2 linked regions of the Aquibium microcysteis genome follow. The protein of the gene in region 2 binds, or shares a complex with, the protein of the main gene of each other region. Links are inferred from orthologs where the notes say so. Each region holds a gene or a part of one and is shown on either strand. Other genes may lie near its edges.

The links. The genes of interacting proteins can lie anywhere in the genome.
Region 1: the proteins of pnp (region 2) and IAI54_RS03040 are in contact, whole or in part, in a cryo-EM structure (PDB 9QH0), measured with the Escherichia coli proteins. The link is inferred for Aquibium microcysteis from one-to-one orthologs.

What each region holds. Positions count from the first base shown.
Region 1 is NZ_CP061080.1:660,023-663,779, forward strand. What follows is about bases 172-3,757. They hold IAI54_RS03040 (Rne/Rng family ribonuclease), read right to left. Parts: upstream 3,366-3,757; coding sequence 372-3,365; downstream 172-371. Outside these bases: IAI54_RS03035 (pyridoxal phosphate-dependent aminotransferase), read left to right, coding at 1-23. UniProt on the Escherichia coli protein: Endoribonuclease that plays a central role in RNA processing and decay. Required for the maturation of 5S and 16S rRNAs and the majority of tRNAs. Also involved in the degradation of most mRNAs.
Region 2 is NZ_CP061080.1:4,617,755-4,625,523, reverse strand. The notes cover bases 2,880-5,848. They hold pnp (polyribonucleotide nucleotidyltransferase), read right to left. Parts: upstream 5,455-5,848; coding sequence 3,304-5,454; downstream 2,880-3,303. Other genes in these bases: rpsO (30S ribosomal protein S15), read right to left, coding at 5,727-5,848; IAI54_RS21690 (class I SAM-dependent methyltransferase), read right to left, coding at 2,880-3,184. In the rest of the region: enoyl-ACP reductase FabI, read left to right, coding at 1-515; IAI54_RS21695 (putative bifunctional diguanylate cyclase/phosphodiesterase), read left to right, coding at 623-2,152; more of IAI54_RS21690, read right to left, coding at 2,168-2,879; more of rpsO, read right to left, coding at 5,849-6,107; IAI54_RS21675 (TIGR02281 family clan AA aspartic protease), read right to left, coding at 6,194-6,751; upp (uracil phosphoribosyltransferase), read right to left, coding at 6,861-7,490; IAI54_RS21665 (xanthine dehydrogenase family protein molybdopterin-binding subunit), read right to left, coding at 7,616-7,769. UniProt on the Escherichia coli protein: Involved in mRNA degradation. Catalyzes the phosphorolysis of single-stranded polyribonucleotides processively in the 3'- to 5'-direction. Also involved, along with RNase II, in tRNA processing.

The sequences.
Region 1 (3,757 bases), 4.0 Mb from region 2 along the record:
GGCTGCCGGCGGAGCGGACGTGAGCCCGGGACGGGCGAGGCTCCGCAGCACCTGATACCAGCGGTCTTTCCGATTGACCCTCGGCGCCGCCCCTCATCCGCCTGCCGGCACCTTCTCCCCGCAAGCGGGGAGAAGGGGTCACGGCCGCGACATCGGCACCAGGTAGGCGACCTTTGCGACTGGCGAAGCCGTCAGGCGGATGAGGGGCGGCGCGAAGGTCGAAGGTAAAGGCCAGTAGTATGACATCGCCCTCGGCGGACGGTGCCGCCACGGCGCGCTCCGCCGAGGGGCTGCCGGAAAGATAAAAGGGGCCGCCGTCGGCAGCCCCTTCGCTGTGCGGCGAGAGCGCCGCGCAGGATTTCAAGCGCGCGTCAGAAGAAGCTCTTGCGCTGCCACCAGCCGGCCTTGCGCGGCTTCTCCTCGCCTTCCGCGGGTGTCGCGGTCGACGTGACCACCGGTTCGGTGGCGAGCGGCGCCGACGGCTTGCGCCGGGAGGCGCGGGACGGTTCGGCCGCGTCGTCGGCGACGGCCGGTTCCGGAGCCGCCACGGGGGCTTCGGCGGACGTCATCGGCGCAGCAGCCGGTTCGGCCGGCGTTTCGGCGGCCGGGGCCGCTTCGGTCTCCGCCGCCGCGGCGGCTGACGCCTGCGCTGCCTCTTCTGCGGCCCGGGCCGCCGCCTCGGCTTCGGCGAGCGCCTTCTTGGAGGGCCGACGGGCGCGCTTCTTCGGCGCCGGCTTGTCCTCCGACTCCGGTGCCGGCTCGGCTACCGGTTCCGCGGCTGCTTCGGTGGCGATCGGTTCGGCCACCGGCACTTCCGCCGTCACGACCACCGGCGCTTCGGCCGTTTCCACTGCAGGCGCTTCGGCAGGAGCCTCGGCGGCCTGGACGTCGTCGCCATCGTCGTCGGAGCCCTCGGCGCCCGCTTCGATCTCGCTGCCATCCGCATCGCGACGGTTCTTGCGACCGCCGCGCTTGCCACGCCGGCGCTTCTTGCCGCCGTCGGCGTCGGTGCCGGGCTCATCGGCCATCTCGACGGCTTCCGACTCGCTCCCGTCCTGCTCCGGCTCATCCGTGTCGGCGTTCGTCGCGGCGTCCGCGGCCACCTGCGTGCCGGTTTCCTGGCCGTCGCGGTCGCGTCCGCCGCGCCGCCGCCGGCGCTTGCGCTTGCGCCGTCCCTGGCCGTCTTCGGACGTGCTCTCGCGCGGTTCCCGCTGCTCGCGGGGTTCCCGCCGCTCGGGCTGCGCGGCGACGACCTCCTCTTCCTCGTCCTCGACCTCCGGCACGATCGCCGCGTCGAGGATCTCGTCCTCGGCGGTGTCGGCATAGGAAGGCATGGCCGGAATGGCGACCGGATTCTCGACCACCGCGCCGCGCATGATCGCGTAGTGCTGGATGCCGACGCTCTCGTCGGCCTCGATGGTGATCGACAGGCCGAAGCGGGTCTCGAGATCGATGATGTTGGCGCGCTTGTGGTTGAGCACGTAGAGCGCCGTCGCCACCGGGGTGCGCACCGTGATGTGGTGGCGGTTGTCCTTGAGCAGGTGCTCCTCGATCGCCCGCACGACGTGCAGGGCCACCGACGAATCCGACCGGACGTGGCCGGTGCCGCCGCAGTGCGGGCAGGGCTTCATCGTCGATTCGAGCACGCTGGCGCGGATGCGCTGGCGCGACATTTCGAGCAGGCCGAAATGCGAGATGCGACCGACCTGGATGCGCGCCCGGTCGTTCTTCAGGCAATCCTTCATCTTCTTCTCGACGGCGCGGTTGTTGCGCTTTTCTTCCATGTCGATGAAGTCGATGACGATCAGTCCGGCGAGGTCGCGCAGGCGCAGCTGGCGGGCCACTTCCTCGGCGGCCTCCAGATTGGTCTGCAGGGCGGTGTCCTCGATCGAATGCTCCCGCGTCGAGCGGCCGGAGTTGACGTCGATGGAAACCAGCGCCTCGGTCTGGTTGATGATGATGTAGCCGCCGGACTTCAGCGTGACCTGCGGCTGCAGCATGCGGTCGAGCTGCGCCTCGATGCCGTTGCGCGCAAAGATCGGCACCACGTCGCGGTAGGGCTGGACCACCTTGGCATGGCTGGGCATCAGCATGCGCATGAAGTCCTTGGCCTCGCGGTAGCCGTCGTCGCCGGCGACGAGGATTTCGTCGATGTCCTTGTTGTAGAGATCGCGCACCGAGCGCTTGATCAGGCTTCCTTCCTCGTAGACGAGGGCAGGGGCCGTCGACTGCAGCGTCAGCGTGCGGACGTTCTCCCACAGCCGCATCAGATATTCGTAGTCGCGCTTGATCTCGGGCTTGGTGCGGTTGGCGCCGGCCGTGCGCAGGATCACGCCCATGCCCTGCGGCACCTCGAGTTCCTTGACGACGTCCTTCAGCCGCTTGCGGTCCTGCAGGCTGGTGATCTTGCGCGAGATGCCGCCGCCGCGCGCCGTGTTGGGCATCAGGACGGAATAGCGGCCGGCGAGCGACAGGTAGGTGGTGAGCGCAGCGCCCTTGTTGCCGCGCTCCTCCTTCACGACCTGGACGAGCAGGATCTGCCGGCGCTTGATGACTTCCTGGATCTTGTACTGCTTGCGGAACACCTTGCGACGGTTCGGCAGTTCCTCCATCGCATCCTCGGCGCCGACCGACTCGACCTCCTCGTCGGCTTCCTCGATGGAGCGCGGGCCGCCATTGTCGTCGCCGTCGTCGCTGCCGAAGTCGCGCGACCGCTCCGCATGGCCGTCGGCATCCTCCGACACGACGTCGGCCGATATCGCCGCAGCCATCGCCGGACCGCCGCGCCCGCCATCGTCCGCGCCGCCGTCGTCCTCGTCGGACGGCGCGTCCTGCCGGTCCTCGGCGGAGATTTCGTCGCTCTCCGATTCCGGATCGCCGTTCTCGAAGCTGCCGACCGACTCGACGCCTTCGTCCGCTTCCGGTTCAGGTTCGGAACCAGCCTCGGCGGCATCGCCCGATGCGGCTGCTTCGTCGTCGCGGCGGTTGCGACCGCGGCCGCGGCCGTTGCGGCGGCGCTTCTGCTTGCCGCGCTCGCTGCGCTCTTCCGGATCCTCGTCCTCGTCCTCCTCCTCCGCGGCTTCCGCCTCGGCCCTGAGCAGCGCCTGACGGTCGGCCACCGGGATCTGGTAGTAGTCGGGATGGATCTCGCTGAAGGCCAGGAAGCCGTGGCGGTTGCCGCCATACTCCACGAAGGCCGCCTGGAGCGACGGCTCGACCCGCGTCACGCGGGCGAGATAGATGTTGCCTTTGAGCTGCTTCTTGTCCTGGGACTCGAAGTCGAATTCCTCGATACGGTTACCGCGTGTGACGACGACCCGCGTTTCCTCCGGGTGGGAGGCATCGATAAGCATTTTGTTGGGCATAAGTACCTGTCTCCCCGGCAGCCCCCATCACCGGCGGCCGCGTCGCTGCGCACCGCCTGGTAATTCTCGGAGGGATCGTGCCGGATAATCTGTGGTCCGCCGACTGCCGTGACCGGAACGCCGGAAGAGACCCGTCCGCAGCCACGCAGGCGCGGTTCTGATCGGGGTTTGTCTTCAGGGCGCCCAAGGTCATCGCATTTCCAGGCGAAACGTTTTCAACCAAGGCCCGGCGCGCCGGACCAGCTCTTTGCTCCTACAGAGCCGGCGCGGAAGACGACTTCCGGCCGTTTTCATCACTCAAGGTATCCGGGAAAATCGCGAACGCCTTGACGAAAACCTTCTGGTTCACTACCCGCCGTCGACCAGCCGTCGCCATCGGCGAGAACTCCCGG
Region 2 (7,769 bases):
CCGACAAGAACGAGCTCAAGGGCCGGTACGCCGACACCACGCGCGACAATTTCGTGCGCACGATGGTCATCTCGTGCTTCTCCTTCACAGAGGTCGCGCGCCGCGCCGCGGCACTGATGACGACGGGCGGATCGCTGCTGACGCTGACCTATGCGGGGTCGGTGCGCGTCATGCCCAACTACAACGTCATGGGCGTCGCCAAGGCGGGGCTGGAGGCGAGCGTCCGATACCTCGCCAATGATTTCGGTCCCGCCGGCATCCGCGTGAACGCGCTGTCGGCCGGTCCGGTGCGGACGCTCGCGGGCGCCGGCATTGCCGATGCGCGGCACATGTTCGCCTACCAGGCGCGCAATGCGCCGCTGCGCCGGACGGTGGACATCGACGAGATCGGCGGTTCCGCGCTCTACCTCCTGTCCGATCTCTCCTCCGGCGTGACCGGGGAGATCCACTATGTCGACAGCGGCTACCACATCGTCTCGATGCCGGCGCTGGAAGAACTCAAGAAGGGCGAGTGATTCCGCCATCTACCGATAAATCCGGGCATCGCTAAAGCTTTACGCATCGCCTGCACCAAAATTTCAGCGGACCCGGCCTAGGGTGCTCCGGAATTGGGGAACTCGGCATGGCAGCGGTAAGCAATCCGAACAGGACACCGGTCTTCAGGCTGATCACGATCGCAGCCGCGGGCCTCGGAAGCCTGTTGCTCGGTATCTGGGCCCTGAAGTTCGGTCTGCTCGAGAACGTCACCCGGCTGGAGCCTGCGGTGCTCGGCGGCGTCATCGCGGCGCTCTGCGCTCTGGCGGCCGCCGGTACGGCCCTGTCATTCTTCGCCGGCGTCGACGAATCGGCGAGCTACGTGTTCCAGGAGACCCAGATCGACAAGCTGACGGGCTTCCATTCGCGCAACGCCATGATCGGCAAGATCGCCGAGGCCGCAGCCAGCACGGCGCGGACCGGCGACCCGGTCTACATGATCGACCTCGACATCGACCGCTTCAAGCAGATCAACGACGCGATCGGCTACAGCCAGGGCGACCAGCTGATCCGCGCCTTCGCACGGCGGCTGAAGAAGAACCTCCCCGAGGGGCTCGAGATCGGCCGCATCGGCGCGGGCGAGTTCGCGGTGCTCGTGCCCGAGAGCAAGGTCGCCGAACGCATCGACCGGATGGTGGAGGCGCTGCTCGAGGAACTGGCCAAGCCCTACAAGCTCGCCACGCACCAGCAGACGGTCAACCTGTCGGCCGGTCTCGTGGCCCTGCCCAAGGACGGGCGGGATCCGATCATCCTGCTGCGCCGCTCCAACCTGGCGCTTCAGAACGCCCGCGCGGCCGGGGTGGGCAACTGGGCGGTGTTCCAGGACACGATGGGGCAGGTGGCAGAGTATCGCCAGTGGCTCGAATCGGAGCTCCACGTCGCCTTCCAGCGTGGCGACTTCGACCTGCACTACCAGCCGCAGATGGACCTGATGAAGGGCCGCGTCGTCGGCTACGAGGCGCTCCTGCGCTGGAATCATCCCGAGCGCGGCTCCATCCCGCCGATGGAGTTCGTCCCGATCGCCGAGGAGACCGGCATGATCGGGCCGATCGGCGAGTGGGTGCTGCACAAGGCTTGCGCCGACGCGCATTCCCTCCCCGACGACTGCTTCGTCGCCGTCAACATCTCGCCCGTCCAGTTCATGACGAAGGACTTCGTCCGCTTCGTGAAGTCGGTGCTCGACAAGACCGGGCTCGACCCGAAGCGGCTCGAGCTCGAGGTCACCGAGACGGCGATGATGCAGGACAAGGAGCGCGCCGCCGCGATGCTGCGCCAGCTTTCGGCGCTCGGCATCTCGGTCGCGGTCGACGATTTCGGCACCGGCTATTCCAACCTGTCCTACCTGATCGACTTCCAGTTCCAGAAGCTGAAGATCGACAAGTCCTTCGTCAGCCGCATCGAGAAGGACAATGGCGGCGCCGTCGTCTCCACGATCGTCGGCCTGTCACGGGCGCTCGGGGTGCACACCATCGCGGAAGGCGTGGAAACCGAGAACCAGGCCGCGCTGCTGCGCGCCGCCGGCTGCGAGGTCTTCCAGGGCTATCTCTACGGTCGCCCGGGGCCGCTGGTCATCCACGACGGCAAGCCGATCGAACTGCCGTCCGCCGCCATCCACTGACACCGGCGGCGGCGCCTATCTCCGGGCCCACAGAACCTTGAAGCGGTCGTCGCGGCAGGCCTCTCCCGTCGCCCCGAAGGCTGACGCGAGGGTCGCCTCGTAGGGCAGCCCGCGGTTGGCGACCATCAGCAGTCGGCCGCCGGGCTTCAGCGCCGCCGATGCGGCGCGGATCATGCCCTGCCCGATTGCGGGGTCGGCGGCGCGGCCTTCGTGGAAGGGCGGGTTCATCACGATCAGGTCATACTGCCGCGCCACCGACTCCTGCAGCAGGTCGCGCCAGTGGAAGCCGAGCGGCACGTCCCCGGCCAGCGGCGCGAGGTTTTGCTTCGCGGCCTCGAGCGAGTCCCAGTCGGCCTCGTGCAGGTCGAGCGCGGTGATGCCGGCATTCCGCTTCAGGACCTCCGAGGAGAGGTAGCCCCAGCCGGCGCCGAAATCCGCCACACGTCCCTTGATCGCAGCCGGCAGATCGTCCGCCAGCAGCCGCGAGGCCGGATCGATGCGGTCGTGCGAGAACATGCCCGGAGCGGTACGGAAGCGGCCGTCGACGCGGCTGGCCGCCTCGCCTCGCATGAAGGGCTCCGCCGCGAGGTCGGCATCGGACGGCCGGTCGAACCAGAAGACGACGCCGTGGTGCTTCGGCAGATGGCCGGCAGGCGCGAGCACGCCCGCGAAACGCCTGCGCAGGCTGTCGGCGCCGTCCGCCTTGCCGCCGGCGGCGACCACCAACCCACCCTCCCGGGTGCGTGCGAAGGCCTCGCGGAGCCAGGCCTCGTTCTGGCCGCGATGGCGGCCGAGCAGCACGAGCGCGAGGTCGAAGGCTTCCCCTTCAGCGCGAGGCTTCACTGCAAATCCGGCCTTCTCGAGTGCGAGCACGTCGGGGCGGAAGCCCTGCACGGCGAGGAGATCGACGTCCAGCGACCGCGGCAGCCGCAGGCCCGCCCGCGGACCGAGGAACAGCGCCCTGCGGCCCGGCGCCGCGATGAGCTCCGCTTCGAAGGGGTGCAGCAGGGTCTTCAGCGCATCGTTCGTCATCATGTCGTCGCCCGCCCCGGAACGTCGCTGCTTGCCGCACAGGGCACGCGGCGCGACGACCATGCAAAAACGGGCGCGACCCGGAGGCGCGCCCGTCGAGTTTCTTCGATCGAGAAGGGTCAGGCGGCGGTCTCTTCGTCGCCGTCCTGCTTCTTCTCGCGGACGATCTCCTTGCCGGTCGTCTGGTCGACGACCTTCATGGAGAGGCGGACCTTGCCGCGCTCGTCGAAGCCCATCAGCTTGACGAAGACCTTCTGGCCTTCCTTGACCACGTCCGTCGTCTTCTGGACCCGCTCGGAAGCGAGCTGCGAGATGTGGACGAGGCCGTCCTTCGGGCCGAAGAAGTTGACGAAGGCGCCGAAGTCGGCGGTCTTGACGACCGTGCCCTCGTAGATCTCGCCCACTTCCGGCTCGGCCACGATGGTGTGGATCCACTTCTTCGCCGCCTCGATCTCCTTGGCGTTCGAAGAGGCGATCTTGACCGTGCCGTCGTCCTCGATGTTGATCTTGGCGCCGGTCTTCTCGACGATCTCGCGGATCACCTTGCCGCCGGAGCCGATGACGTCGCGGATCTTGTCGGTCGGGATCTGCATGACCTCGATGCGCGGGGCGAACTCACCCAGCTCCGACCGGCCCTTGGTGATGGCCTTGGCCATCTCGCCGAGGATGTGGGTGCGGCCGCCCCTGGCCTGATCGAGCGCGACGCGCATGATCTCCTCGGTGATGCCGGCGATCTTGATGTCCATCTGCAGCGACGTGATGCCGTCCTGCGTGCCGGCCACCTTGAAGTCCATGTCGCCGAGATGGTCCTCGTCGCCCAGGATGTCGGAGAGCACCGCGAAGCGCTCGCCTTCGAGGATCAGGCCCATGGCGATGCCGGCCACCGGCTTGGCGAGCGGCACGCCCGCGTCCATCAGGGCCAGCGAGGTGCCGCAGACCGTCGCCATCGAGGACGAGCCGTTCGACTCGGTGATCTCGGAGACGACGCGCAGCGTGTAGGGGAACTGGTCGGCGGCGGGCAGCATCGGGTGGATGGCGCGCCAGGCGAGCTTGCCGTGGCCGATCTCGCGGCGCCCGGGCGAACCCATGCGGCCGGTCTCGCCGACCGAATAGGGCGGGAAGTTGTAGTGCAGGAGGAAGGTCTCCTTGCGCGTGCCGGTCAGTTCGTCGACGAACTGCTCGTCCTCACCGGTGCCGAGCGTGGCGACCACGATCGCCTGCGTCTCGCCGCGGGTGAACAGGGCCGAGCCGTGGGTACGCGGCAGGATGCCGACTTCCGAGACGATCGGGCGAACCGTCTGCAGGTCGCGGCCGTCGATGCGCGAGCCGGTGTCGAGGATGTTCCAGCGCACGATCTTGGCCTGGAGCTCCTTGAACACGGTGCCGATCTGTTCGGAGGTCCACTTCGCCTCCTCGCCCTCGGCGGGTGCGAAGGCGGCCTTGACCTTGGCCTTCACGGCGTCGACCGCGGCGTAGCGGGCCTGCTTGTCGGTGTTCTTGTAGGCGGCGCGCAGCTCGCCTTCGACCATCTTCAGCATCTCGGCTTCGAGCGCGGAGTAGTCCGGCGCGGTGAAATCGCGCGGGTCCTTGGCGGCCACTTCGGCGAGCTTGATGATGGCGTCGATGACCGGCTGGAAGGCCTTGTGGCCGAACATCACGGCGCCGAGCATCACGTCCTCGGAGAGTTCGTGGGCTTCGGACTCCACCATCATCACGGCATCGGTGGTACCGGCGACGACGAGGTCGAGCTTGGACTCCGGCATCTCGTCGATGTGCGGGTTCAGCACGTATTCTCCGCCGATGTAGCCGACGCGCGCGGCGCCGATCGGACCCATGAAGGGCACGCCCGACAGCGTCAGCGCCGCGGAGGTCGCGACCATCGACAGGATGTCCGGATCGTTCTCGAGGTCGTGCTGGACGACGGTCACGACGATCTGGGTGTCGTTGCGGTAGCCTTCGGCGAAGAGCGGGCGGATCGGGCGGTCGATGAGGCGCGAGGTCAGCGTCTCCTTCTCGCTCGGCCGGCCTTCACGCTTGAAGAAGCCACCGGGGATCTTGCCGGCGGCAAAGGTCTTCTCCTGGTAGTTGACGGTCAGCGGGAAGAAGTCGAGGCCCGGCTTCGGCTCCTTCATGGAGACGACGGTCGCGAGCACGACGGTCTCGCCGTAGGTGGCGAGCACGGCGCCGTCGGCCTGGCGGGCGATCTTGCCCGTCTCGAGGATGAGCGGGCGGCCGCCCCACTCGATTTCCACTTTGTGGTGATTGAACATGTTTCGTCTTTCTGTGCGGAAAGGTGCCGCGCAGTCCGCGCGGACAGCCTTTCGCCTGTGGCTTCGTTCGGCCGAGCCACGGGCAAGACAACGGGAGGCTCGTGGGTGAGGCGCGGCTTGCGCGCGAGCGTCCGGCAATCCTGCCCCATGACCTGGCCATGGGCGATCTCCGCATTCGCCTTCTCGCGGCGGAGATCCGTGCGGGGCGGGCAGCGTGCCCGGCCCGAAGAACCGGCCGGCGGCACCCGATGGCGCCGCCGGCCGGGCATTCGTCAGCGACGCAGGCCGAGCTTCTCGATCAGCGTCTTGTAGCGGGCCTCGTCCTTCCCCTTCAGATAGTCGAGGAGGCTGCGGCGCTGCGACACCATCTTGAGAAGGCCGCGGCGGGAATGGTTGTCCTTCGCGTGGCCCTTGAAATGCTCGGTCAGGTTCTTGATGCGCTCGGAGAGAACGGCAACCTGGACTTCCGGAGAACCGGTGTCGCCCTGCTTGGTCGCGAATTCCTTGACAAGCTCCTGCTTGCGCTCGGCAGTGATCGACATCGTACTGTTCCTTTCTGTTGAATGATCAGGAAATCGGGTCGCCCGCGGCCGGGATGTCGTCCAGCAGGGGCCATGTGCACATGCGCATAAGGCGCGATGTGCGGCGCATATAGTGCAAAACAGGTTTGATTGCCAGCGCAATTTCCCCCGGCGCCGGGCGCGCGGACCGATGCCGGACCCGCGCGCCGCGGACCCGCCTACTGCTCGAGCAGCAGCTTGCCGCGCTCGACGCGGTAGGTGGACAGCCGGTTGAGGAAACTCATGCCGATCAGCGTCTGCTTCAGCGCCTTGTCCTCCAGCACCACGGCCTGAACGCCGTCGATGCTGATACGGCCGATCTGCAGCGTGTCGATGACGCCTGCGGCGGCGAGCGTCGGGCCGTTGGCAGTGTCGACCTTGTACTTGAAATCCTTGGCGGTCAGGGTCAGGCCGATCCGCGCGGCCGTACTGCGGTTGATCGCCACCAGTGTGGCGCCGGTATCGATCATGGCGTCGATGCGCGTGCCGTTGACCCGGAACGCACCGGAAAAATGACCGCGATCGTCCATCGCAACCTCGACGCGCCGCCCGGTCAGCTGCCGCACGCCGGGCTCCGGCGCCGGTGCTGCCATGACCACGGGGACAGGCTCGGGCTCGGCGGGGCGCAGGGCCCACGACGCCATGTCGTGGAACCGCTCCGGGTCGGACTGGTAGACGAGCGGAACCGACACGGCGGAACCGACGATCACGGCCAGGGCGAGCAACTGCTTCTTCATCGGAAACCTCCCGCTCGACTATGGGAAGTCTCGGTTGCAGGCGGTTTAAGATGAGGGCGAGCCGGCCACTCGCTTCGTCCTTTGGTTAACGACGCGTTACCGGCAGGGACTATTTGGTGCCGTACATGCGGTCGCCGGCGTCGCCCAGCCCGGGCACGATGTAGCCCTTCTCGTTGAGCCTTTCGTCGATCGAGGCGGTGAAGACCGGAACGTCGGGATGCGCCGCGGTGAAGCGTGCGATCCCCTCGGGCGCGGCCAGCAGGCACAGGAAGCGCAGGTTGGTGGCGCCGCGCTCCTTCAGCTTGTCGATTGCGGCGATGGCGGAATTGGCTGTGGCCAGCATCGGGTCCACGACGATGACGAGGCGGTCGCCGAGATCGCTCGGCGCCTTGAAGAAATATTCCACCGCCTCGAGCGTCTCGTGGTCGCGATAGAGCCCGACATGGGCGACACGGGCGGCAGGCACGAGGTCGAGCAGGCCCTCGAGCAGGCCGTTGCCGGCACGCAGCACCGAGGCGAAGACCAGTTTCTTGCCCTCCAGAGTCGGCGCTTCCATCGTCTGCAGCGGCGTCTCGATGGTCGTCGTGGTCAGTTCCAGTTCGCGCGTCACCTCGTAGCCCAGCAGAAGCGAGATCTCGCGCAGCAGGCGGCGGAAGCTGGCCGTCGAGGTCTCCTTCTTTCGCATGATGGTCAGCTTGTGCTGGACAAGCGGATGAGTGACGACGGTGACGCCTTTCATGGGGGTGGCTCCTCGGACTGCGCGCGCGCTTTTTTCGGTCTCGTCCCTTAGCGCATCGGCAGCGGCGGGGGAACGCGGGCCGTGGTCTCGTCCCGGCTAAAGTTCACCCGTGCAGCGGCGACCTTTCAGTGCCCCTGCCGCTCCAGCCCCTCGATCACCTTGTCGAGCGTCGCCGGCAGGTCGCGCACAGGCACGCCCGTGGCGTTGTGGATGGCGTTCACCACGGCCGCCGCAGCGCCGCAGATACCGAGTTCGCCGATGCCCTTCGCCTGCAGCGGG